Regions from separate parts of the Devosia sp. SL43 genome, predicted to be linked through region 2. Evidence: predicted binding sites of a transcription regulator. Region 2 holds the regulator's gene; the other holds the start of a gene.
The links. Region 2 encodes PhoB, which activates phosphate uptake and scavenging genes when phosphate is short. Its sites were predicted from a motif close to TGTCATNNANCTGTCAT; they were not measured.
Positions count from the first base shown of each region.

Region 1 (15,928 bases), 1.7 Mb from region 2:
GATGCGCTCTGGCAGCGCGACCCTGATCGGGTGGAGGCCGAAATCATTGCGCCGCTGCAGGCACTTGCTGAGGCGGACGACCAGAAGCGCCGCGATGAGTCCGCCGCCACGCGGGTCGACTTCTTCACCATGGTGCGCGGGGATAACTGAAATGGACATGGTTCTTGACGGCGGTTTTGCCGACCCGGTCCTGCAGTCGCAGACCGTCTTTCGTGCCGTCATGGATGCGCTGGCCAACCCCGGGACGGTGCAAAATCTCGTCACACCTCAGTCGATTGGCGGTAGCATTCAGGCCGAATTGGCTAGCGTACTGCTAACATTGAGCGATCACGACACCAGCATTTGGTTGGACGATCGGTTGCGGTCTGACACCGCCGTTCTGGATTTCGTGAACTTTCACGCCGGCGCGCCCATCGTGCGTGAGCCGGGCAGAGCGGCGTTCGCCTTCGCCACCGGCGACACGCATCTGCCACGCCTCGATCAGTTCAACCTGGGCACGCAGGAATATCCCGATCGCTCGACCACGATCGTGCTGGCTGTCGAGGCGCTTGATGGCGGTGCCGCGCTGATCACGCGCGGACCTGGGATCAAGGGCCACGGACATATTAGCCCGGTTGGGTTGCCCGGGGATTTCGTCGCGCAGTGGGCTGATAACCGCGAACTGTTCCCGCGCGGCATCGACCTGCTGCTGGTAGCGGATGGTGCGGTGATGGGTCTGCCGCGCTCGACCCGGATCACGGAAGGACATTGAGATGTATGTAGCCGTAAAGGGTGGCGAAGCCGCCATTGCCAATGCCCATGCTTTGCTCGCCGATCGCCGTCGCGGCGACCGCTCGGTACCGGCTTTGCGCCTCGACCAGATCGTCGAGCAACTGGGGCTCGCCGTCGATCGTGCCATGGGCGAGGGCTCGCTTTACGACAAGGAACTGGCGGCCCTGGCACTGCTGCAGGCGCGGGGCGACCTGATCGAGGCGATCTTCCTCGTTCGCGCCTATCGCACGACGCTCCCGCGCTTCGGCTATTCCAAGCCGGTCGAGACCGGCGAGATGCTGATCGAACGCCGTATCTCGGCGACGTTCAAGGACCTCCCTGGCCGGCAGATGTTGGGGCCGACATTCGACTACACCCACCGCCTGCTCGATCCCTCGATCGTGCATGGCGATGTGCCACCGCCGGTACAGCGTGAGGCCGATGCCGAACAGGCGCCGCGCGTCACCGACCTGCTTGGGCGCCAGGGGCTGATGGAGCCCGATGGAGAAACCGACCCGGATCGCGACGTCGGCGATCTGACGCGCGAGCCGCTGGACTTCCCGCTCGATCGCGACCTGCGCCTGCAGGCGTTGGCGCGCGGCGACGAAGGGTTCCTGTTGGCCCTGGCTTATTCGACGCAGCGCGGTTACGGCCGCACGCACCCGTTTGTCGGTGAAATCCGCATCGGCGAAGTCGATGTCGAGTTCGATGTGCCGGAGCTGGGCTTTGCCGTGAATCTGGGACGTATCCGGGTCACGGAATGTCAGATGGTCAATCAGTTCAAGGGCTCGGCGAAGGTGCCGCCTCAGTTCACCCGCGGCTACGGGCTGGTATTCGGCCATGCCGAGCGCAAGGCCATGGCCATGTCGCTGGTCGACCGGGCACTGCGGGCGCGGGAGTTCGGCGAGGACATCGTCGCCCCGGCGCAGGACGAAGAATTCGTCATTAGCCATTCCGACAATGTGCAGGCAACGGGCTTCGTCGAGCACCTGAAACTGCCGCATTACGTGGACTTCCAGGCGGAGCTGGACCTGATCCGGCGCATGCGGGCCGAACATGAGGCGCGAGATGAGATGCAGGAGGCTGCGGAATGAACGCCGTCGCCCAATACAACTTCGCCTATCTCGATGAGCAGACCAAGCGGATGATCCGGAGGGCCATCCTCAAGGCCATCGCCATTCCCGGCTACCAGGTGCCGTTCTCATCACGCGAAATGCCCATGCCCTATGGCTGGGGCACTGGCGGCGTGCAGGTGACGGCGTCGATCATCGGGCCGGACGATGTGCTCAAGGTGATCGACCAGGGGGCGGACGACACCACCAATGCGGTGTCCATCCGCGCCTTCTTTGCCAAGGTGGCGCAGGTGGAAACCACCACGCATACGGCGGAAGCCTCTATCATCCAGACGCGCCACCGCATTCCCGAGAAGGCGCTCGGCAAGGGGCAGATCCTGGTCTATCAGGTGCCGATCCCCGAACCTTTGCGCTTCCTCGAGCCGCGCGAAACCGAGACGCGCAAGATGCATGCGCTCGAGGAATATGGCCTGATGCACGTCAAGCTCTACGAGGATATCGCGCGCCACGGCCGTATCGCCACGACCTATGCCTATCCGGTCAAGGTCGAGGGGCGCTACGTGATGGACCCGTCGCCGACGCCCAAGTTCGACAATCCCAAGATGCATATGAGCGAGGCGCTGCAACTGTTCGGCGCCGGGCGCGAGCATCGCATCTATGCCGTGCCGCCGCATACCGAAGTGGTGAGCCTCGATTTCGAAGACCACCCCTTCACCATCCAGCACTTTGCCGAGCCCTGCGCTCTGTGCGGTGCTGAGCAGGTGTACCTCGACGAGGTGATTTTAGATGACCGCGGCGGGCACATGTATGTCTGCTCGGACACCGACAATTGCGAAGAACGGCGGGCGGCCGGGCATGTGGGCACGCTGGGTGTGAAGGAGGCGGCGGAATGAGCGAGCAACCACTGCTTCGGGTCGAGAACCTGACCAAGTATTACGGCAGCCGGCTTGGCTGCGCCGATGTCAATTTCGAGCTCTGGCCAGGCGAAGTGCTGGCCATTGTGGGGGAATCCGGCTCGGGCAAGACCACGTTGCTGAACTCCCTGTCAGCGACGCTGGAGCCAAGCTCGGGCCGGACCCTCTACCGGATGCGCGATGGCGAATGGCGCAACATCTATGACCTCAGCGAGGCCGAACGGCGCTTTCTGGTGCGGACGGACTGGGGCTTTGTGCACCAGAACCCGGCGGATGGCTTGCGCATGACGGTGTCGGCCGGCGCCAATGTGGGCGAGCGGCTGATGGCGGTGGGTGACCGGCACTATGGCCGCATCCGCGAGACGGCGCTTGATTGGCTCGGGCGGGTAGAGATTGCAGCCGACCGTATTGACGACCAGCCGCGCAGCTTTTCGGGTGGTATGCGGCAGCGGTTGCAGATCGCGCGTAATCTGGTCACCGGGCCAAGGCTGGTGTTCATGGATGAGCCGACGGGCGGGCTCGACGTGTCGGTGCAGGCACGCCTGCTCGATCTGTTGCGGGGGCTGGTGGGTGAGCTGGGGCTGGCGGCAATCGTCGTGACCCACGATCTCGCCGTGGCGCGGCTTCTGAGCCATCGCATGATGGTGATGAAGGACGGCCGGGTGATCGAGGCCGGACTGACGGACCGCGTGCTCGACGATCCGCGCGAGCCTTATACGCAGCTGCTCGTGTCTTCGATTTTGCAGGTGTGAGGCACCATGCCAGCACCAACCGCCGGACGGCACCTCCCCCTTGATGGGGGAGGCTGGGAGGGGGTGGAGCCACTCGCACTGCGCGTGCGGCGAGATACCCCCTTCCTGCTCGATTCAACGGACTTAGCTGAAGCTAAGTCCTATCTCGCTTCCCTCCCCACAAGGGGGAGGGTGGGTGCAAGAGCCGAAACTTCGGAGCACGTGTCATGACCGCCCTGTCGGTAAAGAATCTCGCCAAGACCTTCACCATGCATCTGCGCGATGGGGTGATCCTCCCCGTCGTGGAGAACGTCAATTTCGAAGTCCAGCCAGGCGAATGCGTTGTGCTGGGCGGGCCATCGGGGGCGGGCAAGAGTTCGATCCTCAAGATGGTCTATGGCAATTACGGCATCGACGCCGGGTCCATCGTGATCCAGCATCACGGTGAGGCTGTCGATCTGGCGGCCTCCGATCCGCGCACGGTGCTGACCTTACGCCGGGACTCGATCGGCTATGTCAGCCAGTTCCTGCGCACCGTACCGCGCGTTTCGGCGCTGGATGTGGTGGCGGAGCCGCTGGTGATCCGCGGCGTCGACAAAGCAGAGGCGCAGGGCAGGGCCCGCGAACTGCTGGCACGGCTCAACCTGCCCGAGCGGCTGTGGAGCCTGCCGCCGGCGACGTTCTCGGGTGGCGAACAGCAGCGCGTCAACATTGCGCGGGGATTCATCACCGACCATCCGGTGCTGCTGCTCGACGAGCCGACCGCGTCGCTCGATGCGACCAATAGAGCCGTGGTTGTCGCAATGATCGCCGAGAAGAAGGCAACGGGCGTCGCGCTACTGGGGATTTTCCACGACGAGGATGTGCGGGTGCAGGTGGCGGACCGCGTTGTCGACGTGACGGCCTTTGCACCGAAGGTGGCGGCATGAAAAAGCTTGGACTTGAGCCCTCCATTCACCCCGCCGCGAAGGTGACCCAGTCCACGCTGGGCCGCTACACGGAAGTGGGCGCAGGCTGCAGCGTGAGCCATTCCAGCATGGGTGACTATTCCTACTGCGTGGGTGGTACGCAGATCGCCTATGCCGAAATCGGCAAGTTCGCCAATATCGCCGCTAATGTGCGCATCTATGCCAGCATGCACCCAATGCACCGCGCCTCACTGCACCACTTCACCTACCGCGCCGCGCAGTATTTCGAGGGCGAGGAGGATGAGGCGGAGTTCTTCGAATGGCGGGCGAGCAACGCCATCGCCATCGGCCACGACACCTGGATCGGGCATGGCGCAGTCGTCATGCCTGGCGTGACCATCGGCAATGGGGCGATCATTGGCTCCAATGCGGTGGTGACGAAAGATGTGGCGGATTTTGCCATCGCCGTGGGCGTGCCGGCGCGGACGATAAAGCAGCGGTTCAGCGACGATGTGGCGGGACGCTTGGATGCGATGAAGTGGTGGGACTGGAGCCACGAGCAATTGCACCGGGCGCTGCCGGATTTTCGCAAGCTCGGGATTGAGGCGTTTTTGGAGAAGTATGAGTAGGCAGGTTCCGCTCATACTCCGATCGTCACCCTTGGGCTTGACCCGAGGGCACTGAACTTCCCAGACGCGCAGCAAGTGTAGAGCCCTCGGGTCAAGCCCGAGGGTGACGGCTGGTGGGGGTTGGTAGGTCGTGCTCCCCACAGCATGTGACAACCCACCTCACCGCTCCGGTGCATAGTCACCGAACCGTCACCCAACCGTTATCCTAGCTTCATCGCCCCGCCCTAGGTCTGCCGCAGTTCAACGGCGAGGGCGGCTGATGCTCAAGATTTCCAATGTTTCGCGACGCTTCGGTGACAAGCTTGCCGTCAGCGACGTGAACCTTGAAATCCCGCAGGGCCAGATGGTCGGCATCATCGGGCGTTCCGGCGCTGGCAAGTCGACGCTGCTGCGCATGATCAACCGGCTGGCCGATGTGTCGTCGGGCTACATCGAATATGACGGCATGCGCACGTCCGAACTGCGCGGTCAGGAGCTGCGGAACTGGCAGCGTGACTGCGCCATGATCTTCCAGCAGTTCAACCTGGTGCCGCGCCTCGATGTCATCACCAATGTGATGCTCGGCCGGCTCAATGGTCGCAATCCAGTCCTCAACCTGCTGCAGATGTTCAGCGCCCAGGAACAGCTCGAAGCGCTCAAGGCGCTGGAGCGGCTCGATATCGCGGCGACGGCGACGCAGTGGGCTCAGACGCTGTCCGGTGGACAGCAACAGCGCGTCGCCATCGCCCGGGCGCTGATGCAGGCCCCCAAGATCATCCTGGCCGACGAGCCCATCGCCAGTCTCGATCCGCGCAATGCGCAGATCGTCATGGACAGCCTGCGCGACATCAATGCCGAGGGCATCACCGTCATCACCAACCTGCACACGCTCGATACCGCGCGCGCCTATTGCGAGCGCATCATCGGCATGGCGCAGGGCAAGGTGGTGTTTGACGGCACGCCCAACCAGCTGACCACCGATGTCGCCCGCACCATCTACGGCGCCGACGGCCTCAAGGAGGCCTTCTCGGAAGCGATGACGTCGACGTCAATCTCGCCGATCACCCTCAAGACATCAAGCGCTCAACCAGCGCCTTAGCCCCGTTCCGCGACCCATCAGGGTCCGCCGACAAACCCCGCGTCACCAAAGGAAGATATCCATGACCGCGCTCCGCAAGATCCTGCTAGCCTCCGTGGCCCTCACCATGTCATCAGCTGCCTTCGCTCAGGACGTCACCGTCCTGCGCATCGGCCTCGATGGCGGCGAAAACGAAGCCGACCAGCTGCGTCGTTCCGAATGCGTCGCCGAGCCGCTGAAGGCTGCAACGGGCGTGTCCGAAGTGCAGTTCTTCCCGTCGCCGGACTATAACGGCATCATCCAGGGTCTGCTCGGCGGCACTATCGACATCGCCATCATGGGCGCTTCGTCCTATGCCGCCATCTACCTGCAGGATCCGGAAGCCGTTGACCCGGTGCTGACCACCCAGCAGGAAGACGGCTCGACCGGCTACCACACGATCATGGTCGCCCGTCAGGATTCGGGCATCACCGACCTGGCCTCGACCAAGGGCAAGAAGCTCGGCTTCGCCGATCCGGATTCGACCTCGGGCTACCTGGTTCCCAACGTCGCCCTGCCTGCCGAACTCGGCGCCCCGATCGCCGAGTTCTACAGCGAAACCGGCTTTGGCGGCGGCCACGAAAACCTCGTCCTGGGCGTGCTCGACGGCACCTGGGATGTCGGCACCACCTTCGGCTCGGGCCAGGGCGATTTCGCCGAGGGCTACACCTCCGGCAACCTGCGCATCATGGTCGACAAGGGCCTGCTCGACATGGACGACCTGGTGGAAGTCTGGCAGTCGCCGATCATCCCGAACGGCCCTCTGATGGTCTCCAACAAGCTGCCCGCCGAGATGAAGGACAAGGTCACCGCCTTCTTCAAGGGCCTGCCGGAAGCCGACTTCGCGTGCTTCGACGCCTTCACCGCCGGCGGCTACACCAACTTCGTCGACGCCAATGTCGACATGTACCAGACCATCATCGACGCCCGTAAGTCGGTCATCGGCGGCTGATTATCTGGGGCTGCGGCGGCGCCTGTCGCCGTAGCCTCAACCGCCTGCAATGTCATCCCGGCGCAGGCCGGGATCCAGGTCCGTGGTCATCCGCGACATCCAGATTGCTCGGAGATGCGGACATGGATTCCGGCCTACGCCGGAATGACATCGGGTTTGTGGAGATACCACTGCAATGGCCGACATCGCCCAAGACCTCTCGCCCGCCAACCAAACCCTGCTGCAGCACTATCGCGGCCAGGTGATGATGCGGCGGGTCCATTCGATCCTGATCGTCCTGGGTGTGGTGGTCGCGCTGGTGCTGGCCATGGGCTATGCCAATGCTGCCAATTCGGGGAAGTTCATCGAACGCCTCCCCTATATGTTCGACTTCATCAAGACCTTCGTGCCGGAAGATCCGTTCGAGATCGTCCGGGCCATGTTCGATCTGGAGTCGCCCTATTACGACGGCAGCCAGAAGTTCGACTACACGTCAGAGCGGCTCTACCTGACCGACAGCTTCTACATTCCCAACTACATCTACCAGCTCGTCATCACCGTAAATATCGCCATCGTCTCGACCATTATCGGCGGTGGCCTGGCCTTCTGCCTGTGCTTCTTCGCGGCCACCAACCTGGTTGGCGCGGGTGCGGTGCGCTGGGTGGTGCGGCGCATCATGGAAGTGATGCGGGCCTTCCCCGAAATCGTCATCGCCGGCCTTTTGACCGCCGTTCTTTCTATCGGACCGATAGCGGCCATAGCGGCGGTGTCGCTGCACACGATCGGCGCGCTGGGCAAGCTGTTCTTCGAGGTTGTCGAGAATGCCGACATGAAGCCAGACGAGGGGCTGCGCTCGGTCGGCGCCACCTGGCTGGAGCGCGTGCGCTTCGCCATCGTGCCGCAGGTTATGCCCAACTTCGTCAGCTACGCCCTGTTGCGCATGGAGATCAATGTGCGCGCGTCGACCATTATCGGTGCGGTGGGTGGCGGCGGTATCGGCGAGGCGTTCCGCATGTCGATCGGCCGCGACCATGCGGCCAAGACCTACGCCATCATCATCCTGCTGCTGGTGACGATCATCGCGATCGACCAATTCTCGGGTTGGCTGCGCACACGCCTGGTCGGCAAGCAGAGCTTCGAACTGGGTCGGGGAGCCGCGTGATGAGTATTTCCATCGCCGAAACCAAGCGCCTGCACGACAAGTATCCCGAGGTGTTCAAGCAGAACGTCTTCAGGCGCTGGGGTCTGCCGCTGGGCCTGGGCGCAGCGGTTCTCTACCTGATTTTCTGCTGGTTCTTCTTCAATGTCGGGCCGGCCATCCAGAACGGCAAATGGGATCGCGCCTCGATCTATCTGCAGGACTGGTTCTCCTGGCGCGCCACGCCGCGCCTGCGTTTTGGCGAAGATGGAACCATCACCCCACAATGGTCGAGCCGGGGGCAATATCCCGAGGGTGCCGCCATCGACTGGCTCACGCCCAACGAAGACGGCAGCCTGACCGTCACCTTTGGGCGCGACGACTATCTCGACATCACCACCACGCAAGTCGATGCTATCGTCGACGGCCAGGTCTATCCGATTACGATCACGCCGGATGCGGCGCTGGCGCCATCTGAGGTGCCTCCTGCCATCGTGCAGGATGGTCAGAAGGTCCTGGTGGATTTCGGTTTTGCCGGGCAGGCGGAAATCCGCGACAACCAGGTCTATGTGCAGCGCCGCTTCTTCGGCTGGGCGAACTGGCTCTACGATCCGAAATCGCCACTCTGGGGCCATGACCTGTTCGGCAGCATCGGCCTGATGTTCAACGGCGAGCGCGTCAATCCGGATATGTCCAACGCGCAGTTCGTGCTCGACCAATGGCTCAACAACCAGGCCTGGCAGCATGCCGACATCCTGGCCAAGCTCATGCAGACGCTGGTTATGGCCTTTGTCGGCACATTGTTCGCAACGCTCCTGGCCTTTCCTCTGGCCTTCATTGCCGCCCGCAACATCACCGCCAACCGCCCAGCCAACTGGCTGATGAAGCGCTTCTTCGACTTCATTCGCTCGGTCGACATGCTGATCTGGGCGCTGTTCTTCACCCGCGGCTTCGGCCCCGGACCGATCCCCGGTATTGCGGCGATCTTCTTCACTGACACCGGTGCCTTGGGCAAGGTCTATGCCGAGGCGCTGGAGAATGTGGACGACAAGCAGCGCGAGGGTATGAAGTCGGTCGGCGCCAGCCCGGCTGCGCTCAACCGCTATGGCGTGGTGCCGCAGGTGCTGCCGGTCTTCGTGTCGCAATCGCTGTATTTCTGGGAGAGCAACACGCGCTCGGCCACGGTGATCGGTGCGGTCGGGGCGGGCGGCATCGGGCTCAAACTGCTGGAGTCGATGGGCACCAATTCGGACTGGGACAAGGTCGCATACATGGTGCTGCTGATCCTGCTGGTGGTGTTCTTGTTCGACAATATCTCCAACGCGATCCGGTCGAGGTTGATCGGGCCGGTGGGGCACTGAGTACTTTCCTATTGCGTGCGGAACCGTACCACCAGTCGACACCCTCCCCCTTGAGGGGAGGGATCAAGGGAGGGGGTGGGCCACGCGCGCATCGGACTCGCGGAGAGATACCCCCACCCTGCTCGATTCAACGGACTTAGCGAACGCCAAGTCCTATCTCGCTTCCCTCCCCCACAAGGGGGAGGGAGACCCGACTGAGAGATCGGTGCTCAGCCGAAGCCTTCTTCACCTCTCCCTTCGGGGGAGAGGTCGGCGCGCAGAGCCGGGTGAGGGGGCCTTTACTGGGTGATGTGCTTGGGGAAGGCCCCCTCACCAGACCCAAGAGGGTCGACCTCTCCCCCAAAGGGAGAGGTGAAGAGGGCTCAAAGCTGCTTCTCCGCCAGTTCCCGGAATGCGTCCGGCACCGATTTCGGCGCTTCCAGCACCACCGAGCCGTAGCCGATGGCGTCCCAGCCGAAGCGGGTGCGGACCTTGTCCATGGCGCCGTCGGCTTGGCGGCGGGCGGCGCCGGTGCGGGTGCCGGGGCGGCGGGCATCATCGGGGCCGCCGAGCGAGAATTCGAACTGCATGGCCTGGTCAGGGACCAGGTGCGACACCGAGATGGCGAGCAACGAGATGTCGCGCTCATGCGGGTGCTCGTCCCGCACGCCGCGCACCAGTTCCTCGGCGATTTCGGCTATGGTGGTGGTTGCCGAAACCGGCGCGCCCAGTGTCATGGCGCGGGTGACGGCGCGCATGTCGGCGAAGCGGACGCGGACGGTGATAGTGCGGCCGGACCAGGATTTGTCGCGCAGGCGCGACGCGATGCGATCGGCGAGGAGGCGCAGGGTCGGGCGGAACACCTGCTCGCGAAAGGGTTTGCGGCCCAGCGCCGACTGCGCGCCGGCCGAGCGCGCGCGGTGGTCGGTGACGATAGCGCGCGGGTCGCGGTTCCAGGCGAGGGCGAACAGTTTTTCGCCGGCGGCATGGCCGATGAGGCGTTCGAGCGAGCGGCCGGGTGTCTGCGCCAGTTGGCCGATGGTGATGATGCCCGATTCCGCCAGCTTGGCCTTGGTGACCGGGCCGACGCCCCACATCAGCTCCACCGGCAGGTCGTGCAGAAACGCCAGCTCATTGGCCGGATCGATCACCACCATGCCATCTGGCTTGGCCACCTGCGAGCCGATCTTGGCCAGATGCTTGGTGCGGGCCACGCCCACCGAGATGGGCAGGCCGAGTTCCTCGCGCACACGGCGGCGGATGGTCGCGGCGATGACTTCGGGTGGTCCGAACAGATGCGCCGTGCCGGCGACATCGGCAAAGGCCTCGTCGATGGAGATGCGCTCAACCAAGGGAGTGTAGTCGTCGAGAATGGCCATGGCGGCATCGCCGAGCCGCTGATACTCGCGGAAGTGGCCGCCGACAAAGATCAGGTGCGGACAGAGTTCGCGCGCCCTGCGGCCCGGCATGCCGCCATAGACACCGAAGGCCTTGGCTTCATAGGATGCGGCCAGCACCACGCCGCCGCCAACGGCAATGGGTTTGCCGAAGAGGGATGGGTCCAGCAATTGCTCGACCGACGCATAGAAGGCGTCGAGATCGGCATGAAGGATTGTCGCCGCGTCCACGGGGCACCTGCGCTTTTAATCAGAACATAAAGCGAACAAACTGACGGTTGAGTCAAGAGCAGTCAGAATCGATCACAAGTTTTTGGGCGCCCTGCTGCGTAAGACCAACTTAAGTGAATTCCCCTAGTGTGAAGCCCTAGACTGTGGGCCCTATCTTGTTCTCCATCCTCGATTTCTTCATTTCATCGCATGATCCGCGCTTCGTCATCCTGGCGGCGGTGGTGTGCCTTGTCTCGGCGTATGCCTGCGTCAGCCTGCTGCACCATGCGCAGCGGACCAACGGACGGCTGGGTACGATATGGATCGGCGTCGCCGCGCTCGCGGTGGGCTTCGGCATATGGGCGACCCATTTCGTAGCCATGCTCGCCTTCCGTCCGGGCTTTTCGCTGAACTACGATATCGTCCTGACCGCCGCATCGCTGATCATCGCCATTGGTGTCTGCGGTGCCGGCATTGCCATGGCTTCGCGGGGCAGCGGCCTGCGGGACCATTTCCTCGGCGGCGCGGTGGTCGGCGTGGCCATTTCCAGCATGCATTATACCGGCATTGCCGCACTGGTGATGGGCGGCAGCATCGGCTGGAATAGCGCCGGCGTGGCCATCTCCATCCTGGCGGGCATTCTGCTCTCGGGCTTGTCCTTCGTCGCGGCGTCAAGTGGTCGGCGCATTGGCGGAGCGATGCTGCTGACGCTGGCCATCTGCGCCATGCATTTCACCGCCATGGGGTCGGCCGGCTTCTCCGGATGTTTCCCGCTCAGCGCCGCCGGTGAGATCGACAGCGGCTGGCTGTCGATCGGCGTTGCACTGGTCTCGCTGCTGATCCTGGGTGTTACCTTTGCCAGCGCGGTGCTCGACGAGGCCGATCGGCGCCGCACCGACCGCGAGCTAAAGCGACAACAGGCAGACGCCAATCGCATCAGCGAGGTCACGGGCCTGCTCGAAATGGCGACCACCCATATGGCCCAGGGCCTGATGCTGTTCGACAGCGCCGGCTATCTGCGTTTCCACAACGATCGCCTGGCCGATATCGTCGGCGCCGGCACTGAGCGCCGCGACCTTGTGGGGCAGCATTTCAACGACCTGTCGGCGGGTCTGCGGCCCCGTGTGACCAACCTGTCGGACGCCGACCGGCTGCAATATGATGCACGGCTGGCCGAACTGCGGGACAAGCTGGCGCGGGGCGAGGGCAGCGACTACATGCGCACGCTGGACAACGGCCGTATCGTCCGTTTCATCCACAGCCCGATAGCGGATGGCGGTTGGGTCACCACGCTCGATGACGTGACAGCAGCGCAGCGTTCGCAGGCAGCCATCTCGCATCTGGCCTACCACGACTCGCTGACCAACATCCTCAACCGCGCTGCCTTCAACGAGACGCTCGACACCGCCCTCGAAGATGCCGAGACCAGTGACCTCAACATCGCTGTCATTGCCATCGATCTCGATCGCTTCAAGGAGATCAACGACAACTATGGCCATATCGTCGGCGACCAGGTGCTCAAGTCCCTGGCGACGCGGCTGAGCACCGGCCTCAAGGAGGGCGAGTCGGTGGCGCGGCTGGGCGGCGACGAGTTCGCCGCGATCAAGACGTTTATCTCGATGGATGCCTTGCGCGACTTCCTCGCACGGATCGAGACCGCCCTGTTCGCCCGTATCGAGACCGATATCGTGGCGGTGACCACGGGCGCCAGCATCGGCGTCGCCATCTATCCCGAGGACGGGGGCGACCGCTCGCGGCTGCTCAACAATGCCGACTTGGCCATGTATCGCGCCAAGGCCGAGTTCGACACGCGTGTCTGCTACTACGAACACGACATGGACGAGCATGCTCGCCAGCGTCGCGCCATGGCCAAGGACATCTGGTCGGCTCTGGAGCATGACGCGTTCTACCTGGTCTACCAGGTGCAGAAGTCGGTCGCGACCAACGAGATCACCGGCTACGAAGTTCTGCTGCGCTGGGACCGACCTGGCTTCGGCTTGGTCTCGCCGACCGATTTCATCCCGGTGGCCGAAGAGTGTGGCGCGATCGGCGCCATCGGCAACTGGGTGCTCAAGATGGCGTGCCTCGACGCTGCGTCCTGGCCGGAGCCCTACAAGATCGCGGTCAATATATCGGGCATCCAGCTCAGCCAGGTCGAGCTGATCGACACGGTGCGTGCGGCCCTGCTGCGCTCCGGTTTGGCGCCGGCGCGGCTGGAGCTGGAGGTGACGGAGACCTCGATCATCGCTGACAAGAGACGGGCGCTGCATATCCTGCGGCAGATCAAGGCGATGGGCGTCTCGATCGCCATCGACGACTTCGGCACCGGCTATTCGTCGCTCGATACGCTGCGCAGCTTCCCATTTGACAAGATCAAGCTCGATCGCTCGTTCATGACCGAGGTCGAGGTCAACGAACAGTCCAAGGCCATCGTCCGGGCCATCCTGGCACTGGGGCGGAGCCTGTCGGTCCCGGTACTGGCCGAGGGAGTTGAGACGTTGGCACAGCTCGACGTGCTGCGCTTGGAGGGCTGCAACGAGGCGCAGGGCTTCCTGCTCGGGCGTCCGGGCGCCATCGACTGGAGTGATGAGCTAGAGCCGCGAATGCTGGCCTAGCTACGGCATCAGTTGCCCGCCATTGACCTCGATGACCTGGCCAATGATGTAGCCCGAGAGGGTATCGGAGGCGAGGAAGAGGTAGGCGCCGACGCAGTCTTCCGCCGTGCCGGCGCGGCCTTGCGGTACGGTGGCGATATTGGCCTTCATCTGCGCCTCGGTGGAATAGCGCTCGTGAAACGGCGTATCGATGACGCCGGGAGCCACCGCATTGACGCGGATGTTGAAGCCGATCAGTTCCTTGGCCATGCCGCGGGTAATGTTGCTGACCAGGGCCTTGGATGAGCCGTAGAGTCCCGCGCCATTGCTGGCGCCGTTGCGGGCAGCGATCGAGGTCGTGTTGATGATGAACCCGCCCTGGCGCTTGAGGTGGGGAATGGCGGCGCGGCTGGCCGCGATCACCGAACGACCATTGAGGTCCATGACCTTATCGTAATAGTCGTCGTCCATATCGGCATAGGCCATGCGGCCCACCATGCCGCCGGCATTGTTGATGAGGCCATCGAGCCGGCCAAAGGCTTTGGCGGTCTCCTCGACGGCACGCGCGATCTCTGCGGATTTGCTCGCATCGGCGCGGATTAGCACGGCCTTGCCGCCCGCATCGGCGATCGCGCCGGCGACGGATTCCGCCGCCTGCTTGCTCGAATTGTAGTGCACGCCAACTGATGCGCCTTGGGCAGCAAAGGCCTTGGCCAAAGCCGCGCCGATGCCCGTGGACGCCCCGGTGACGAGCACGGCCTTGCCGGCGAGATCGGGAATTGTCAGCTGGGTCATGGTGATTTCCGGGGGTGCGCGGGGATGTCTGAGTGATATGCGGCTGGCGACGTCAATACAAGTTGATCGGGTGATCCAGGGGATGGGGTCGCTGTGCACATTCGGCAAAATGCGGCCAGAGTGAGCCATACGGCCAATGCATAACAACTATGCGACAACTTTTCGGGCTATCGGGCGTTCGGATTTTGCCGACAGAGCTATCAAGCGTCCTAATCCGGGTAAAATTGTTGAAGCGTCACACCCCATACCAGCCAAACCGCCGCGCCGTACTTCTGGGGACTGGCCTGGCCATTCTCCTCTTCTCCTCGACAGCGCTCACGCGCTCGGCCTTTGCCCAGGCCGAGGTGGAGGCGGAATTCGCGTTCGACTTCGAGAGCTTCAGCGCGCGAATGAAGGATCTGGCGGCGACGCCGTTCGTGCCGGTGACGTTTGAATTGCCGGAGAGCTTCAACGGCCTCGACTACGATGCCTATCGCCGTATCCAGTTCCGCCCCGACCACGGCGTCTGGGCTGCGCTGGGCCTTGGTTACCAGGTGCATGCATTCCATCCCGGCTGGCTGTTCAAGGAGCCAGTGAAGCTGTTCGAGCTCAAGGAAGGCCTGGCCAAGCCGGTCATCTTCGGAGCGACCGATTTCGACTATCATGATGCCGCGGTGGAAGAGGCGGTTGCCGGGGAAACCTTTCCGGGCGTGGCCGGCCTGCGCATCAATTACCCGCTCAATGCGCCCGACAAGATCGACGAACTGGTGACCTTCCTCGGCGCCAGCTATTTCCGCGCACTGGGCCGGAACAACGTCTACGGTCTCAGCGCCCGCGGCCTGCTGATGAACTCCTGGCTCGACGTGCCGGAAGAGTTCCCGCGCTTCTCCGAGTTTTATGTTGAGCGACCGGCCGCAGCCGGCGCGCCATTGACGGTGTTTGCCGCGCTTGAGAGCCCCAGCGTCACCGGCGCCTATCGCTTCGTCATCACTCCGGCCAGCGACGCGGCGCAGGAGACGGTGATGGAAGTCACGGCCCGCCTCAATTTCCGCAGCGACGTCAAGGAGCTCGGCATTGCCCCGCTGACCTCGATGTTCCTGTTTGCCGACGCCAACCGTAGCGACTTCGACGACTATCGGCCGCAGGTGCATGACAGCAACGGGCTGTTGATCGAGCGCGAGACCGGCGAAGTGATGTGGCGCGCGCTCAACAATTCGCCGGCGCTGGGCAATTCGTACCTGTGGGAGAACAATCCCAAGGCGTTTGGCCTCTATCAGCGCGGCCGCGATTTCGAGACCTATCAGGATGCCGGCGCCCACTACGAGCGCCGCCCGTCGCTGCGCGTCGAACCAACAGGCGACTGGGGCCAGGGCTCCATCCGGCTGATCGAAATTCCGGCCAAGCTCGAAGCCGACGACAATATCGGCGCCTTCTGGATTCCGT
Region 1 covers NZ_CP063401.1:3,834,642-3,850,569, forward strand. Annotated here, with positions in the region: gene phnG (phosphonate C-P lyase system protein PhnG) at 1-150, shown strand, start outside; gene phnH (phosphonate C-P lyase system protein PhnH) at 152-751, shown strand; gene IM737_RS18745 (carbon-phosphorus lyase complex subunit PhnI) at 753-1,844, shown strand; gene IM737_RS18750 (alpha-D-ribose 1-methylphosphonate 5-phosphate C-P-lyase PhnJ) at 1,841-2,716, shown strand; gene phnK (phosphonate C-P lyase system protein PhnK) at 2,713-3,489, shown strand; gene phnL (phosphonate C-P lyase system protein PhnL) at 3,696-4,397, shown strand; gene IM737_RS18765 (DapH/DapD/GlmU-related protein) at 4,394-5,005, shown strand; gene phnC (phosphonate ABC transporter ATP-binding protein) at 5,265-6,083, shown strand; gene phnD (phosphonate ABC transporter substrate-binding protein) at 6,145-7,053, shown strand; gene phnE (phosphonate ABC transporter, permease protein PhnE) at 7,361-8,194, shown strand; gene phnE (phosphonate ABC transporter, permease protein PhnE) at 8,194-9,531, shown strand; gene dinB (DNA polymerase IV) at 9,894-11,138, opposite strand; gene IM737_RS18795 (EAL domain-containing protein) at 11,294-13,732, shown strand; gene IM737_RS18800 (SDR family NAD(P)-dependent oxidoreductase) at 13,733-14,506, opposite strand; gene IM737_RS18805 (glucan biosynthesis protein) at 14,734-15,928, shown strand, end outside.
Region 1: a site for PhoB is predicted at 5,193-5,209, ahead of phnC (phosphonate ABC transporter ATP-binding protein). Genes of this name have one in related genera too.

Region 2 (15,928 bases):
GCCCACTTCGATCTGGGCTTCATCGCTCAGCGAGAAGCTCAGCCGCAACGTGTTGCGCCCCGATCCATCGGGGAAGAACGCCCCGCCAGGGACGAAGGCGATGTCGCGGCGGATGGCCTGCTTTAACAGGTTCGCGGCGTCGATATGCTCGGGCAGTTCGAGCCAGATGAACATGCCGCCTTCCGGCCGCTTCCAGCGCACACCTAGCGGTGCATGGCGATCCAGCGCGGCCAACATGGCGTCGCGGCGGGTTCGATAGACGGCACGGATACGCTCGACCTGCGTGTCGAAGCCCGCCATGGCCACCTGATGCATGACCATCTGGTTGAAGCTGGCGGTATGCAGGTCGGCGCCCTGCTTGAGCATGGCCAGCTTGCGGATCAGCGCCTTGGGGCCGCTGATCCAGCCGACGCGCAGGCCGGGCGACAGGGTCTTGGAGAAAGTGCCGCAATAGAGGGTGCGGGTGCCTTCGATGGAGCCCGCCGTCGCGGCGTCGAGAGCGGCGATGGGCGGGACGGTTTCGCCGTCGTAGCGCAGGGCGGTGTAGGCGGCGTCTTCGACGATGACGGCATTGAGTATCTGGGCCTGTTCGAGCGCGGCGCGGCGGGCGGCACGGCTCATGGTCAGGCCAGTCGGGTTGGCAAAGTCGGGCACGAGGTAGAGCAGCCGGGCGGCAGCGTCGCCGACTGGCTGGGGGGCGTCGATGGATGAGAAAGTCGGCTCGAAGGCCGAGAACGCCTGGAGCGCGCCCAGATAGGTTGGGCGATGCGTGGCCACGGCACTGCCTTTGTCGAGGAGCAGTTTGCCAATCAGATCAAGGCCCTGCTGGGAACCTGAGGTGATGAGGATGTTGTCGGCCTCGGCCGGAACGCCCAGGCTCGTCATGTGATCGGCCAGCCACTGCCGCAGCGGCGGATAGCCCTCGGTGGTGGAATATTGCAGGGCCTCGCGGGCGATGGACGGACCGCTGAAGGCCTCGCGCCAGGCGTCCTGGAACAAGGCGACGTTGAACAGGCCGGGATCGGGAATGCCGCCGGCAAAGGAGATCATCGAGGGGCGGCCCACGAGCTTGAGCAGTTCGCGGATTTCCGACGCCTTCATGGACCGGGCGCGGGCGGAGAGGCGAAAATCGGCTGGCGTCATTTGTCTCACCATGCAATGATACGCACGATACAATCATGAAGATATTGTTATGTCAATAGTGTTGACCTTGTTGGCGGAACTGCATAGATGGAGCGCCTGCCGCAGCGGTGAGTGCGGCGTCAGCGAGCGGGTCGGCGGGTGTTTCGCGGTGGAATGGGCGATGGGCCGAGGGTCTGAAGCCAGTATAGGCGCTGTGGGAGCGTCGGGGATAAATCGAGGAAGGGACGACGAATGAGCTTTGTGAGCGAGTATCCGGTGGCGGCGCCTGGGGTGGCGGTGGAGCATTTTTCACGGCGGCTGTCGGTCGAGACCGATTGTGCCGATGTCGCGGCGTGCCTGAAGAGCGGGGATGTCGACTTCGTGTTGCTGCATGTTGTCGGCTCGCCCGAGGCCTATGCGCGGCGACATGTGCCGGGGGCGCTGCATCTGCCGCACAGGCAGATCACCCAGGAGCGCGTGGCGGAATGGCCGGAGGACACGCTGTTCGTGGTCTATTGCGCCGGGCCGCATTGCAACGGGGCTGACCAGGCGGCGCTGAAGCTGGCGCGACTGGGACGCAAGGTGAAGCTGATGATCGGCGGGATCACCGGCTGGGCCGACGAAGGTTTGGCGTTTAGCGCAGGTCTTGATGCAGAGCCGCAGATTGCCGCAATTGGGTAACGGACTGTGACACCAGGCATGCACCGATTGGTCACGTGGACAAATGGACCGGTGGCGGAGATAGTGTCGACTCAATGAGTGATACAATTTCCTTCGATAGGGATACAATGCATCTGCCTGATAATGGTCAGCCAGTTCACGAGCAGGTGGCCGGCGCCGTGGAAGCCGCGATCGCCGAGGGCCGCTTTCGGGTGGGCGAACGGCTGCCGACACATCGACAGTTGGCGCAGCAGTTTTTGGTCTCCATCGGCAGCGTGACCCGGGCCATCGATACGCTCAGCGCGCGTGGCGTAGTGCGCGGCGAGATCGGGCGCGGCACCTTCGTGCTGGGGCAGGCGGATGCCGATGATGGCGGAGTGATGGACCTGACCATCAATGCGCCGCCGCCGGTGGTCGGGCTCGCGAGGATGGCGGAAGCGTCCGAGATTGCCAACCGTCATGCGCTGGCGCTGGCCCATGGTGGTTATGGCGACCTCAGCGGCACGGAACGGCAGCGCGGACTGGTCGCGGGGTGGCTGAGCGAGACGCGGACCGCGCTGCGATCGGACGAGATATTGCTCTGCAACGGAGCGCAGCAAGCACTGCACCTGGCATTTGCGACGCTCAAGGACCGATCAAGCGTCATTCTGACCGAGAGTGCCACGTTTCCCGGCGCACTGGCGGCGGCGGCCAATCTGGGCATGGTCATGGCGCCGGTAGCGCATGACGGGGACGGCATGCTGCCCGAGGCGCTGGACCGCGCGCTGACTACGACCGGCGCGAAGATCATCTACACGACCCCGGTCTGCCAGAACCCGCTGGGTTTCGAGACCGGGCCGCAGCGTCGGCGCGCGCTGGCTGACATCGCGACGCGGCACGACGCCGTCATCGTCGAGGACGACATTTATGGGGTCTATGCGGCCAAGGGGCGGCTGACCTATCGCGAGCTGGCGCCGGAGCGGACATTCTATGTCACCAGCTTCTCCAAGAGCCTGACGCCGCTGATACGGCTGGGGGTGATAGCCCCGCCGGCCGCGATGTTGGCGGCGGTGCGCAAGCGCATGCGGGCGGAGAGCTGGGGGCTGACGCCGTATATCGGCGAGCTGGCGGCAGCGATGATCGAGACGGGGCTGGCCGCCGAGGCGGCCACGACGTTGCGCGCGGAAGGGCTGGCGCGGCTGCAGATGGTGCAGGCGGCACTGGGTCTGGTTGACGTGCCCATGCCCGGTGGGGCGCCGCATGTCTGGCTGACCATGCCGCCTCTCAAGGCGGAGCAGTTCGCACGGCGGGCAAGCGAGGCCGGTGTGCGGATCACGCCGCCATCGGCAGCCCAGGTGGGCGAGGTGCCCGTCTCGGGGGTGCGGCTCTGCATAATGGCGCCACCGGCGCGCGGAACGCTGGCGCGGGCGCTGGACGTGATCGGGGGAATATTGGGGAGCGACGAGGACGTGGTGGTTTAGGGGCAGGGTGAAGGCGTGGCATTGGCCTCCCAGACGGCGCAGGGCGGCGCAATTCTGAACAATTGTAAATGCCAAGGCTTTATACCTAAGCCATTAACCTACTTGAGGCATCGGCAGTGCTTCGCGCAAATCTTAATCAGCTTGCAATGGTGGCGTGAGAGCAATTGGTAGGTTAGAGGAGCCTGCCATGCTGCGCGCAATTGTTGTTGTACTGTCGCTGTTGCTCGTCCCGATTTGCTTAGGGGCAGATTGGACGGTTGATCGGGTTCGCGGCGAAGCCAACTATCAAGTTGACGGCTCCTGGCTCCCGTTGTCCCGCGGCCATGTCGTCCAAAACGGTATCCTTGTCCGAACGGGCGTGAGCGGCCGTGTCGATCTGGTGCGCGGAGCCGAAGCGGTCAGCCTTGGCGCGAATACACAGATCCAGATCAGGGATGCTGGCAGCGAGATGATGACCTCGATCATCCAAGATAGCGGTGTCGTGACGGCAGAGGTCGAGCGCCGGAATGTGCAGCACTTTTCCGTACAGACGCCATATCTTGCCGCCGTGGTGAAAGGCACCAAATTCGTCGTCACGGTTGATGCCCACAGTGCAACGGTCGATGTTGAACGCGGTGTGGTGCAGGTTCAGGATCCTGAAAACGGTCTTGTCGCGGATATTCGTCCCGGACAGGAAGCCACGGTGACGGATGAGGCGCCACTTTTGGTGATTGGCGGGAGCAGCGCTCAGATTTTTACCTTTGCAGGCACTCCTGTGGCTGTAGACGAAGACCTGGGCAACGGGAACGGCCAGGGTAACGGGAACGGCCAGGGCAATGGGAACGGCCAGGGCAACGGGAACGGCCAGGGTAACGGGAACGGCCAGGGCAATGGGAACGGCCAGGGTAACGGGAACGGCCAGGGCAACGGGAACGGCCAGGGTAACGGGAACGGCCAGGGTAACGGGAACGGCCAGGGTAATGGGAACGGCCAGGGTAACGGAAACGGCCAAGGCAATGGGAACGGCCAGGGCAACGGGAATGCCCAGGGCAATGGGAACGCTCAGAGCGACGAGGACGAGGGCGCGGACGAGGACGACAGCCAGGGTAACGGAAACGGCCAAGGCAATGGGAACGGCCAGGCCAACGGGAATGCCCAGGGCAATGGGAACGGTCAGAGCGACGAGGACGAGGGCGCGGACGAGGACGACAGCCAGGGCAACGGAAACGGCCAGGGCAATGGAAATGGCAAGCAGGGTGACTGATCCGAGCTATGCATACCAATAGCCGCCAGAAGGCGAGTTGAGATGACCACTCTGTTAGCGCGGTGGTTTGCAAGCGCCGCGGTCTTTCTTGCGGTCATAGCAACCAGCGTCATGGGCTTCTGGTCCGCCGCAGATACCAAGCTCGCCGAGGTCAGGTTCGCTGCCAGTGATCGGGCCCCCAGTGGCGACATTGTTTTCATCGATATTGATGCGCGCAGCCTCGCCGAGGTCGGCCTCTGGCCCTGGCCGCGGTCCATTCACGGCGAACTCATCGACAACCTGATGGCATTGGGCGCCTATGAAGTGGCCCTCGATATCGACTTCAGCGCGGCCTCGACGCCACCTGAGGATGATGCCTTTGCGGCGAGCCTGGAGCGGGCCGGTGGTTACGTCTTTCTCAGCACCTTTCGCCAAACTGACGCCAAAGGAGCGCTGGTCATCAACCAGCCGCTGCCCCAATTCGCTGAATATGCCGATTCCGTTCTGGCCAATGTCGAGGCATTGGAGAGCGGTATGGTTCGTGCTGTCCCCGCCCGCGTGCCCGGGATGGTGGCCACGTCAGTTGCTGTGGTGTTCTCGCCAACACGCGCGTCACCCCAGACGATCCGGATCGACTATTCCATCGACCTTCGCCAGATCGTTCGTATTCCTGCCATTGATGTTCTGAACGGCGCGGTGGACCCCGCTCTGGTGCGAGACCGGCAGGTCGTGGTCGGTGCCAGCGCCATAGAACTGCACGATCTGTTTGATGTCCCACGTTTCGGAACCGTGCCGGGGCCCATGGTGCAGATCGCCGCGGCCGAAACCCTCAAACTCGACCGAGCACTGCTAAACCTGTCGATCTGGCCGGCGCTGGGTCTTGTCGGGCTCCTGGTGCTCGGGGTCACCGTGTTCCGACGCGCCAGCGTGCCAAAGGTTGCCGGCGTTCTCGCGGCTGTCGCGGTCGCTGTAGAATTGGCGGCACTGCTGGCACTTACCATCTTGAAGATCGACGTAGCCACAATGCCGGTGCATGTCGGGTTATTGTCCCTAATCGTGCTTCGGCTGCTTGATGAGCGTGTCGTCCGACACCGCCAGTTACGCGAGCAGCGAGCGCGTCTGGCCTATCTCGCCAACCACGACATCCGAACCGGCGCCATGTCGCGAACGGCGTGGATCGACGCGTTGGATGCGATTATGGATCGCGGCACGCCTCTCTGGATCGTGCTGTTGAGACTCGATCGGCTGGATGCCGCCGGTGCAAGCTTGGGCTATGAGATTGTCGAGGCGGCCATTGCCATGGCTCATGCCCGGCTACGGGAACTGACCCCAGGGATGGTGGCGCGAATCGAAAGCGACGCCTTTGCGATGTCATGGCTTCGTCGGCCGGACGATGCCGAGATCCACAGTCTCTTGGCGGCAATTGAACAGCCATATGAGATTGGCCAGCACCGCGTGGCGCTGGAACTACGGTGGGGCGCGAGCGGCGAAATATCAAATGCGGTCGGAGCAAGCCCAGGCCTACAGCGCGCGCGGATAGCGTTGGCCGCCGCGGGCAACCTTGGCCAGAAGGGCTGTGACTACGACGACAGCTTCGAAGCTGAATTGCGCCGCCGCCAGTTGATCGACATCGATCTGAGACAGGCAATAGCCAACGGCGAGCTCGACATCGCCTTTCAATCCCAGGTCGATATGCGGACAAGGCGCGTCGTCGGCGTTGAAGCACTGCTCAGGTGGAACAGCACCAGATTTGGACCCGTCTCGCCCGCAGACTTCATTCCTATGGCTGAGGAAAACGGCACCATTATCGAGCTCGGTGCCTGGGTGTTCGCCGAGGCATGCCGGCGAACGATGCTTCAAGGATGGGGCGGTCGGCTTTCGATAAATGTGTCGCCGATTCAGTTTCAGAGAGGTGACGTGGTCGGCATGGTTCGCTCGGCCCTCGAAGCCACCGACTTTCCCGCCGATCGGCTGGATATCGAAATAACCGAGAGCCTGTTCGTGGATCAAGGCAACCAGATCAGGCCGGCGCTGGATGCTCTGCGATCGATGGGCGCTCAGATTGCCATCGATGATTTCGGAACGGGTTACTCTTCATTGAGCCACTTGTCCGGCCTGCCGGTGGACAAGCTCAAGATCGATCAGAGCTTCGTGCGCCAGTTGAGTGACCGGCGTGGCGCCGGCGTGATGGAAGCGATCGTGTCGCTTGGTCAGCGGCTTGGGTTGGTCATCGTGGTGGAGGGCGTGGAAACGGAGGCTGAGTTAGACCAGCTGACTTCGCTGGGATGCCATGTGGCTCAGGGCTACTTGTTTGGAAGACCGGGCAGCCTTCCTGTCACTGAAGATGGCGTCGCTGCATAATTCCTTACAATCGGCGGCCCCCGATTCAGGGCATGGCTGGGTGGAGCAGGCTCAGGCCCATTCCACCCAGGGCCAATAGCGCCACTACGATCCATGGCGGGGCCTTCCAGACGGTCAGCAGGACGAAACCGGTCAAGGCGAGGGCAAAGTCGTACGGGCCGAGGATTGCGCTCGTCCAGACTGGATTGTAGAGCGCGGCCCCGAGAATACCGACGACGGCAGCATTTGCGCCGCGCATTGCGGCCTGCGCGACCGGGCGGGCACGAAAAGCGTCCCAGAAGGGAAGCGCGCCGACTAGCAGCAGGAAGCCGGGCAGGAATACGGCGATGAGGCAAATGATGGCCCCGGCAATGCCGTCAGGCGCAGGCCCCATGACCGCGCCGAGATAGGCAGCGAATGTGAACAGAGGGCCCGGCATGGCCTGCGTCGCGCCATAGCCAGCCAGAAAGGCGTCAGTGCTCACCCAGCCGGGGCGTACCACCTCGGCTTCCAGCAGAGGCAGAACCACATGGCCGCCGCCGAACACGAGCGAGCCCGCCCGGTAGAAGGAATCGAAGAGAGCCACCCCCTGCGAGGCGGTCGTTGCGGCAAGGACCGGGAGAAGAGCCAGCAGCAGGACGAATAGAGCGAGGGCGATCAGTCCGGCCCGTTTCGATACGGGGAATGTCAGGTGACCTGCGGTGGCAACGGGAGCGCCTCGGCACAGCCACAGCCCGGCCAAGCCACCCAAGATCAGGGCTGCCACCTGCCCAATCGCGCCGGCAAGCAGGATGACGAGCAGTAAGGCGGCCACGGAGATGCTCGCCCGCTCCCGGTCAGGGGCAAGGTTTCGCGCCATGCCCCAGACCGCTTGCGCGACAACGGCGACGGCAACAATCTTCAGGCCATGCAGCAGGCCCAAGCCGATCGCCCCCCCAAACCAAGCTGCGCCATAGGCGAACAACACGAGAATCAGGGCCGAAGGGAGCGTGAAAGCCGTCCATGCCGCCAAGGCGCCGACCGGCCCGGCCCGCAGCAGCCCGAGAGCGAAGCCGACCTGGCTCGATGCCGGGCCGGGCAGGAACTGGCAGAGCGCCACGAGGTCGGCATAGCCGGCCTCGTCGATCCATTTGCGGCGAACAACCAGCTCGTCGCGGAAGTAGCCGAGATGGGCGATGGGGCCGCCGAACGAGGTCAAGCCGAGTTTGAGGAAGGCGCGGAAAACCTCACCCGCTCGAGCAGCCCTCACGGTGGGTCGGGGAACGGCTGAATCGGTTTCAGTCAATTGTCGGCGCCCATGATCGTCGTCGCCTGACAGACTAGAGGGTTCGTATGCGCTATCAATGACAGTCCGGCGCCTTTGTAGATTTCCGTCTTCTGCCAGTGCGCTTGCACTCATGAGCACGCCTGGTGTGCTTGCATCGCGCCCGGCCCGGTCCTAGACAGTCGGTGCGAACAAAGGGATGCGAGATGGCTGATCGACCGTCCGTGCTGGCGCCATTCAAGCACGAGACTTTCCGGCTGTTGTGGCTGGCGACGCTGGTGTCGAACCTGGGTGGACTGGTGCAGTCGGTGGGTGCCGGCTGGATGATGACCACGCTGACGGACTCGCACAACATGATCGCGCTGGTGCAGGCGTCGACGACGTTGCCGATCATGGTATTTTCGATCGCGGCGGGGGCGCTGGCCGACAATTTCGATCGGCGCACGGTGATGCTGATTGCGCAGGTCGGCATGATGGTGGTGTCGCTGGCGCTGGCGGCGATGGCGATATTCGGGCTGCTCAATCCGTGGCTGCTGCTGGGCTTTACCTTCCTGATCGGGTGCGGGACGGCCTTGTTCAACCCGTCGTGGCAGGCGTCGATGGGCGATATCGTGCCGCGCAGCGATCTACCGGGGGCGGTGACGCTCAATTCGATGGGCTTCAATATGATGCGCAGCGTCGGCCCGGCGGTGGGCGGGCTGATCGTGGCGCTGGCGGGAGCTGCGGCGGCGTTTGCGGTCAATGCCGTGTCGTATCTGCCGCTGATTGTGGCGCTGACGCGCTGGAAGCCGGAGCGGCCGGCGAACCGGTTGCCGCGCGAGAATTTCGCCAGCGCCATGTGGGCGGGCATCCGCTACGTGTCGCTGTCGCCCAACCTGACGACAGTGCTGCTGCGCGGTTTCCTGTTCGGCTTCGGCGCAGTGGCGGTGCTGGCGCTGCTGCCGTCGGTGGCGAGCGAATATGTCGGCGGCGGGGCGCTGGTCTATGGCACGCTGCTGGGCTGTTTCGGGCTGGGGGCCATCGGAGGGGCGTTTCTCAACGGGCGGGTCCGCGAGCGCTTCAGCAATGAAGTGATCGTCCGGGCAGCCTGCATCGGCTTTGCGGTGAGTTGCGTCGGGTTGGGCTTCAGCCGCGATCCGGTGCTCAGCCACTTCGTGCTGTTGCCGGCGGGCGCCTGCTGGGTGCTGTCGCTGTCGCTGTTCAATGTGTCGATCCAGCTGTCGTCGCCGCGCTGGGTCGTGGGGCGGGCGCTGTCGCTGTACCAGACGGCAACGTTTGGCGGCATGGCAGCGGGGAGCTGGGTCTGGGGCCTGAGCGCCGACGCCGTGGGGCCGGACTGGGCGCTGGCCATGGCCGGATGGGTGCTGCTGGCCTGCGCGGTGGTGGGACTGCGACTGCCGCTCGCACAGTTCGATCAGCGCGATCTCAACCCGCTCAATACGTTCAACGAGCCGGTGCTGAAGCTCGATCTGCGGCCGCGCAGCGGGCCGATCATGGTGATGATCGACTATGAGATCGCGCAGGAGGATATCCTCAAATTCCTGGCGCTGATGGCGGATCGGCGGCGCATCCGCATTCGCGACGGGGCGCGGCAATGGGGCCTGCTGCGCGATCTGGAACGGCCCGACATCTGGGTCGAGACCTACCATGTGCCGACCTGGGTGGACTATGTGCGGCACAATATGCGGCGGACCAAGGCGGACGCGGACAATATCGAGGCGCTGCGGGCCCTGCATCGCGGAGAGGGTCTGCCCAAGGTACACCGGATGATCGAGCGGCAGACGGTGCCGCTGGAGGACGACACGCCGCTGCGGGATATGCCGGAGGTTTGAACCTCAGCGCGGCCGCTGGGTGAGGGCCACGCCGCCCAGGATCAGCACGACGCCGAGGGCGCTGGCCCAGAGTGTTACCGGCGCGCCGCGCAGCAGGTCGAAGATGACGCCGAACACCATCTGGCCGCCGATGACCAGCAGGGCGGTGTTGATGGCGCCGATGCGGGCGATGAGCCAGCTGCCGGATGCCACGAATATGACGCCGACCGGGCCGCCGAGGAAGGCCCACCATGGGGTCTGCATGGCGCCCTCGGTGATCAGGCCGCCGATAACCAGACCCAGCACCGTGAGCAGGGCAAAGCCGACCAGGTGGTTCCAGAACGAGGCAATAAGCGGCGTGGTCGAGAGGGCCAGGCGGCCGTTGAGCTGGCGGCTGAGGCTGACCAGCACGCCGGCCAGCACCGCGTAAAAGACGAAGAGGATCATGCGCCGCTCCCCTGACCGAGAAGGATGATCAGTAGGCTCCCCAGCCCGATCAGGGCGATGGCGCCGATGTCTCGCAAATCCAGCCGGCGGCGCGGCAGGCCGAACAGGCCTAGCGTGTCGGCGGCGAGGCTGAAGGCGACCTGGCCGGCAAGGCCGAGGGCCAGCGTGCCGGCGACAGCCAGCGGGGAATTGACTGCCGTCGAGGTCAGCATGACGGTCACGGCGCCGGACAGGCCGCCGAGATAGGCCCAGAGTGGTGGTCGGTTGGCGGTGCCGGGCGCGACTTTGGAGCGCGTGCGCCAGAGCAGCGCCAACAGGACGATGGCAGCGAGGGTGCCGGTGCCGTGGGCGAGCCAGGAGGAGAACAGTGCTCCGCCGGTGCGGCCGGATTCGCCGTTGAGGAACACCATCAGGGTCAGCAAGCCGCCGCTGGCGAAGGCGGCGATGAGGTGGAGGGGCTGGGGCCGTGGGGTGGAGGCGGTGGACATGGGGACGACTCGGAGGGGATTGCTGGAGGACAATCGGCCAGTCGGGTGAGTGTGCCAAGACGCTATGTGGGACGGGGACGGGGGGAAGAAAGAATACCCCCACCTAGCCTCCCCCTGAAAAGGGGGAGGGACCGATTGAGTTTGCGGCACAATTGGAGGCTAGGCACCAGCCGGATTCCTCCCCCTTTTCAGGGGGAGGCTAGGTGGGGGTACTCTTGCTCAGGCGACCTGGGCGAAGCGTTCGTCGAAAGCGTAGCCGGCGCCGCGGACTGTGCGGATGGGGTCGCTCTCGCGGCCGCGGTTGATGGCGCGGCGGAGGCGGCCGATATGGACGTCGACGGTGCGCTCGTCGACATAGACGTCGTTGCCCCAGACGCCGTCGAGCAGTTGCTCGCGCGAATAAACGCGGCCGGGATGGCGCATCAGGTATTCGAGCAGGCGATATTCGGTGGGACCGAGATGGACGTCGCGGTTGGCGCGGCGGACGCGGTGGGTAGTGCGGTCGAGCTCGAGATCGCCGACCTTGAGGGCGGCGGTGACCAGGTTTGGATTGGCGCGGCGCAGCAAGGCGTGGATGCGGGCGATCAGCTCGGGAACGGAGAAGGGCTTGACGACATAGTCGTCGGCGCCGGTGGCGAGGCCGCGGACGCGTTCTTCTTCCTCGCCGCGGGCGGTGAGCATGATGATCGGCACGCGGGCGGTTTCATCGCGGGCGCGGAGGCGGCGGCAGAGTTCGATGCCGGAGATTTCGGGCAGCATCCAATCGAGCAGGATCAGGTCTGGCAGCTTGTCCTGGATGGCATGCTGGGCCTCGTCGCCGGTTTCCGCGGTGACGACGCGGAAACCCTCGGCTTCGAGGTTGTAGCGCAGCAGGATGGCGATATCGCCTTCGTCTTCGACGACGAGGATAGTGGCGGGCATGGAGTGGCTCCCGTCGGGGTGCGGGCCGGCTACGCCGACCGTTGTTTCATCTCCAGGTCATCCCCGCGAAAGCGGGGACCTCTGTTTAGAGGCAACGGAGGTTCCCGCTTTTCGCGGGAATGACCCGGTGGGTGTTGCGGCTGGCGTGCGTGACGTCAGGCCTTGATCTGGGTGCGGTGCAGTTCCTGCACGTCTGATGTCAGTTGCTTGCCGGTCTGCAGGTAGTAGGCACGCTCGGCGATGTTGGTGGCGTGGTCGCCGATACGTTCCAGGCTCTTGGCGCAGAACAGAAGGTGTGTGCAGGGCGTGATGTTGCGCGGGTCTTCCATCATGTAGGTGAGGAGTTCGCGGAACAGCGAGGTATGCATGGCGTCGACTTCGTCGTCGCGGTTGCAGACTTCAATGGCGCGAGCCGAGTCGCGGTTGGAATAGGCGTCGAGCGCTTCCTTGATCTGGCGCAGCACCAGGGCGGTCATGTTCTTGACGCCATTGTAGAAGGTGGGCTGCAGGCTCATGCCTTCGAGTTTGAGCGAGCGGCGGGCCAGCTGCTTGGCCATATCCCCGACGCGCTCCAGATCGGAGGCGACATGGATGGCGGTGACGATGGCGCGCAGGTCCGATGCCATGGGCTGGCGTCGGGCGATCATGGACACGGCCATGTCGTCGATCCTGCGCTGCATGTCGTCGATGCGCTGGTCGGCGATGATGGTGAGGTCGGCCAGCTCGCGGTCGAGCTTGAGCAGGCTCTTGGTGCCGTTCTCGATGGCGACTTCGACCTGGCCACCCATTTCGGCGATGGTCTGGGCGAGGGCGGTGAGTTCGTCGGAATAGGACTGAACGATGTGGTCGGTGCCGGTATTGGCCATAGTAGCTTCCTCTTCCCGGCCCTTAGCCGATACGGCCCATGATATAGTCCTGGGTCTGCTTGTGGACCGGGTTGGTGAAGATGTCTTCGGTGACGCCTTCCTCGATCAAATTGCCCAGGTGGAAGAAGGCCGTTTTCTGCGAAACGCGAGCGGCCTGCTGCATGGAGTGGGTGACGATGACGATGGTGTAGTTCTCGCGCAGTTCGTCGATCAGCTCTTCGATGATGGCGGTGGCGATGGGGTCGAGGGCAGAGCAAGGCTCGTCCATCAGGATGACTTCAGGGCCGACGGCGATGGCGCGGGCGATGCACAGACGCTGCTGCTGGCCGCCGGAAAGCCCGGTGCCGGGCTCGTTGAGGCGATCCTTGACCTCTTCGAACAAGCCCGCCTTGCGGAGCGAGGAGACGACAATCTCGTCCATGTCGGTCTTGGAGCGCGCAAGGCCATGAATCTTGGGGCCGTAGGCGACGTTTTCATAGATCGACTTGGGGAACGGATTGGGCTTCTGGAAGACCATGCCGATGCGGGCGCGCAGTTCGACCACGTCGAGCGCGGGATCGTAGATATCCTCGCCGTCGAGCTTGATCGTGCCGCCGACCTTGGCGCCTTCGATCGTGTCGTTCATGCGGTTGATGCAGCGCAGGAAGGTCGACTTGCCGCAGCCCGAGGGTCCGATGAAGGAGGTGACGGCGCGATCGGGAATGTCGATCGAAATGCCATGCAAGGCCTGCTTGGCGCCGTAATGCACGGTGACATCGCGGGCAGTCAGGCGAATCTGGCGTTCGAGCATGTCGGTCGGGTTCATTGCGGTGTTCACTGATTGCTGGGTCATTTTGATCTTGCCGGCGACCATATCCATTTGATGCTTCCTTTAGCTAGGCGCGCTTTTCGAGGCGCGAGCGCAGATAGATGGCGACGCCGTTGAGCAGGATCATCACGAGGAGGAGGACCATGATCGCGGCGGCGGTGCGCGGTTCGAAGAAATTGCGGTTTTCGTTGCCCTGCCAGAGATAGATCTGGACCGGCAGGGCGGTGGCCTGATCGAAAGGCGTAGCGGGCACGGCAGCGACGAAGGCCTTCATGCCGATCAGCAGCAGGGGAGCCGTTTCGCCGAGGGCGTGGGCGACGCCCAGGATGGTTGCGGTCAGGATCGACGGAAAGGTGACCGGCAGCACATGGTGGAACACCATCTGCGTCTTGGACGCACCCATGCCGAGCGCAGCCTGGCGCAAGGCCGGGGAGACGCCGAGCAGGGCGCCGCGGGTGGCGATGATGATGGTGGGCAGCGTCATCAGCGTCAGCACCAGGCCGCCGACGATCGGCGCCGAAATGGGCAGGTGCATGTAGTTGATGAAGGCAGCGGCGCCGAGCAGACCGAAGACGATGGAGGGCACTGCCGCCAGGTTGTTGATGTTGACCTCGATGAAGTCGGTGATGCGCGACTTTGGCGCGAATTCCTCGAGATAGATGGCCGAGGCCACCCCGATCGGCACGGCCAGGACGATCACCACCAGCATCATCCACAGCGTGCCGACCAAAGCGCCGAGCAGACCAGCGGAGGCCGGGGCCGAGCGGCTGTCGACGTTGGTGAAGATGGACCAGGCGAAGCCGTTGCTGATGGCGCCGCTGGCGACCATTTCGTCGATCAGCGCGCGGGCCGGGGCGGAGAGCTGCTGCTGGGTGTCGGGCAGCGAGCGGTCGATATTGCCCTTGATCCAGTTCTGCGCGTTGGCCGACGCGAGGACGTCGACCTCTACGGTCTTGCCGAGCAGGGATGGATCGGCGACGAACTGCTCGCGCACCTGATGGCGGGCATCGGTTTCGGCGATGGCCAGCAGGTCCTTGGTATCGATCTCGAAGCCGGCCGGCGCTGCGGCGCGCAGGCTCGCTTCGATGACCTTGTTCCAGTTCAGCATCGCCAGGTCACGCTGCCACTTGAGGTTGGCGGCCTGGAAATCGGCATCGGACTGGCCATCGGTACGAACCGGGGCAGGTTCGACACCAATGATCGCGGGATCGAAGGTGACCGACAGATGCAGGTTGGACTGCGTGAAGGCGGGAGCGCCCCGGCGGACGATATCGACAAACAGCAGGGCGACGAAGCCGAGCGCCACGATGATGGCGGCGAGGCCTAGGCCCTTGAAGACGTTCTCGGTAAGGTGACGCTTCCGTAGGCCGGCGCGGATCAGCTTGGTACGTTCGACTGAGGCCTGGTGGCCAGTGGAGAGCATGTCGGTCATGATTATTCGTACTGCTCCCGGAAGCGGCGGACGATGTAGAGGGCGAAGACGTTGAGGCAGAGGGTGATGACGAAGAGCGTCAGGCCCAAGGCGAAGGCGACCAGCGATTGGGGACCGGCAAAATCGGAGTCGCCGGTCAGCTGGTTGACGATCGACACCGTGATGGTGGCCACCGGCTCGAACGGATTGCCGCGCAGCACCGGCGAGTTGCCGGCGGCCAGCACCACGATCATGGTTTCGCCCACGGCGCGGCTCACGGCCAGCAGGAAGGCGCCGACGATGCCGGGCAGGGCCGCAGGCAGCAGCACGTTGCGGATGGTTTCGGACTTGGTGGCGCCCAGGCCATAGGCGCCATCGCGCAGGGTGCGCGGCACCTGGTTGAGGATGTCGTCAGAGAGGGACGACACGAAGGGGATGATCATGATGCCCATGACCACGCCGGCGGTGAGCGCGCTGGTCGCCTTGATATCGAGGCCGATAAAGCCGCCGACGTCACGCAGGAACGGGCCGACCGTCACCAGGGCGAAGAAGCCGAAGACGATGGTGGGGATACCGGCGAGGATTTCGATGATCGGCTTAGCCACGGCGCGGAAGCTGTGGTGGGCATACTGGCTGAGATAGATCGCCGCCATCAGGCCGACCGGTACGGCCACCAGCATGGCGATGAATGTGATCATGAGCGTGCCGGCCAGCAGGGGCAGGAGGCCATACTGGCCATGTGCGCCGCCGCCGGTGGACGAAAAGCTGGGATTCCACACAGTGCCGAAGAAGAAATCGAGCGGGTGGATGAAGGTGAAGAATTTGTAGGCCTCGCTGACCAGCGAGGCGACGATGCCGACGGTGGTCAGGATGGCGACAGCCGAGCAGGCGAGCAGCGCGATGTTGATGACGCGCTCGACGGCGTTGCGGGCCCGGAGGCGGGCGGTGATGCGGCTGCGGGCGTAGAGCAGCGCCACAACACCAGCCACGGCCGCCGCCACGATAACAACCAGGAAGGTGATGAACTGGAACGAGCGCAGGGCATCGCCAGCCGTCTGCTCGTAGGGCAGAACTTCGCCCGCCACACCGTAGCCTGACGCCAGCGACT
Region 2 covers NZ_CP063401.1:1,346,480-1,362,407, reverse strand. Annotated here, with positions in the region: gene IM737_RS06715 (aminotransferase-like domain-containing protein) at 1-1,143, opposite strand, end outside; gene IM737_RS06710 (rhodanese-like domain-containing protein) at 1,375-1,803, shown strand; gene IM737_RS06705 (aminotransferase-like domain-containing protein) at 1,911-3,242, shown strand; gene IM737_RS06700 (FecR family protein) at 3,430-4,485, shown strand; gene IM737_RS06695 (putative bifunctional diguanylate cyclase/phosphodiesterase) at 4,528-6,825, shown strand; gene chrA (chromate efflux transporter) at 6,851-8,089, opposite strand; gene IM737_RS06685 (MFS transporter) at 8,275-9,900, shown strand; gene IM737_RS06680 (DMT family transporter) at 9,904-10,326, opposite strand; gene IM737_RS06675 (DMT family transporter) at 10,323-10,814, opposite strand; gene phoB (phosphate regulon transcriptional regulator PhoB) at 11,034-11,735, opposite strand; gene phoU (phosphate signaling complex protein PhoU) at 11,891-12,601, opposite strand; gene pstB (phosphate ABC transporter ATP-binding protein PstB) at 12,624-13,406, opposite strand; gene pstA (phosphate ABC transporter permease PstA) at 13,477-14,841, opposite strand; gene pstC (phosphate ABC transporter permease subunit PstC) at 14,844-15,928, opposite strand, start outside.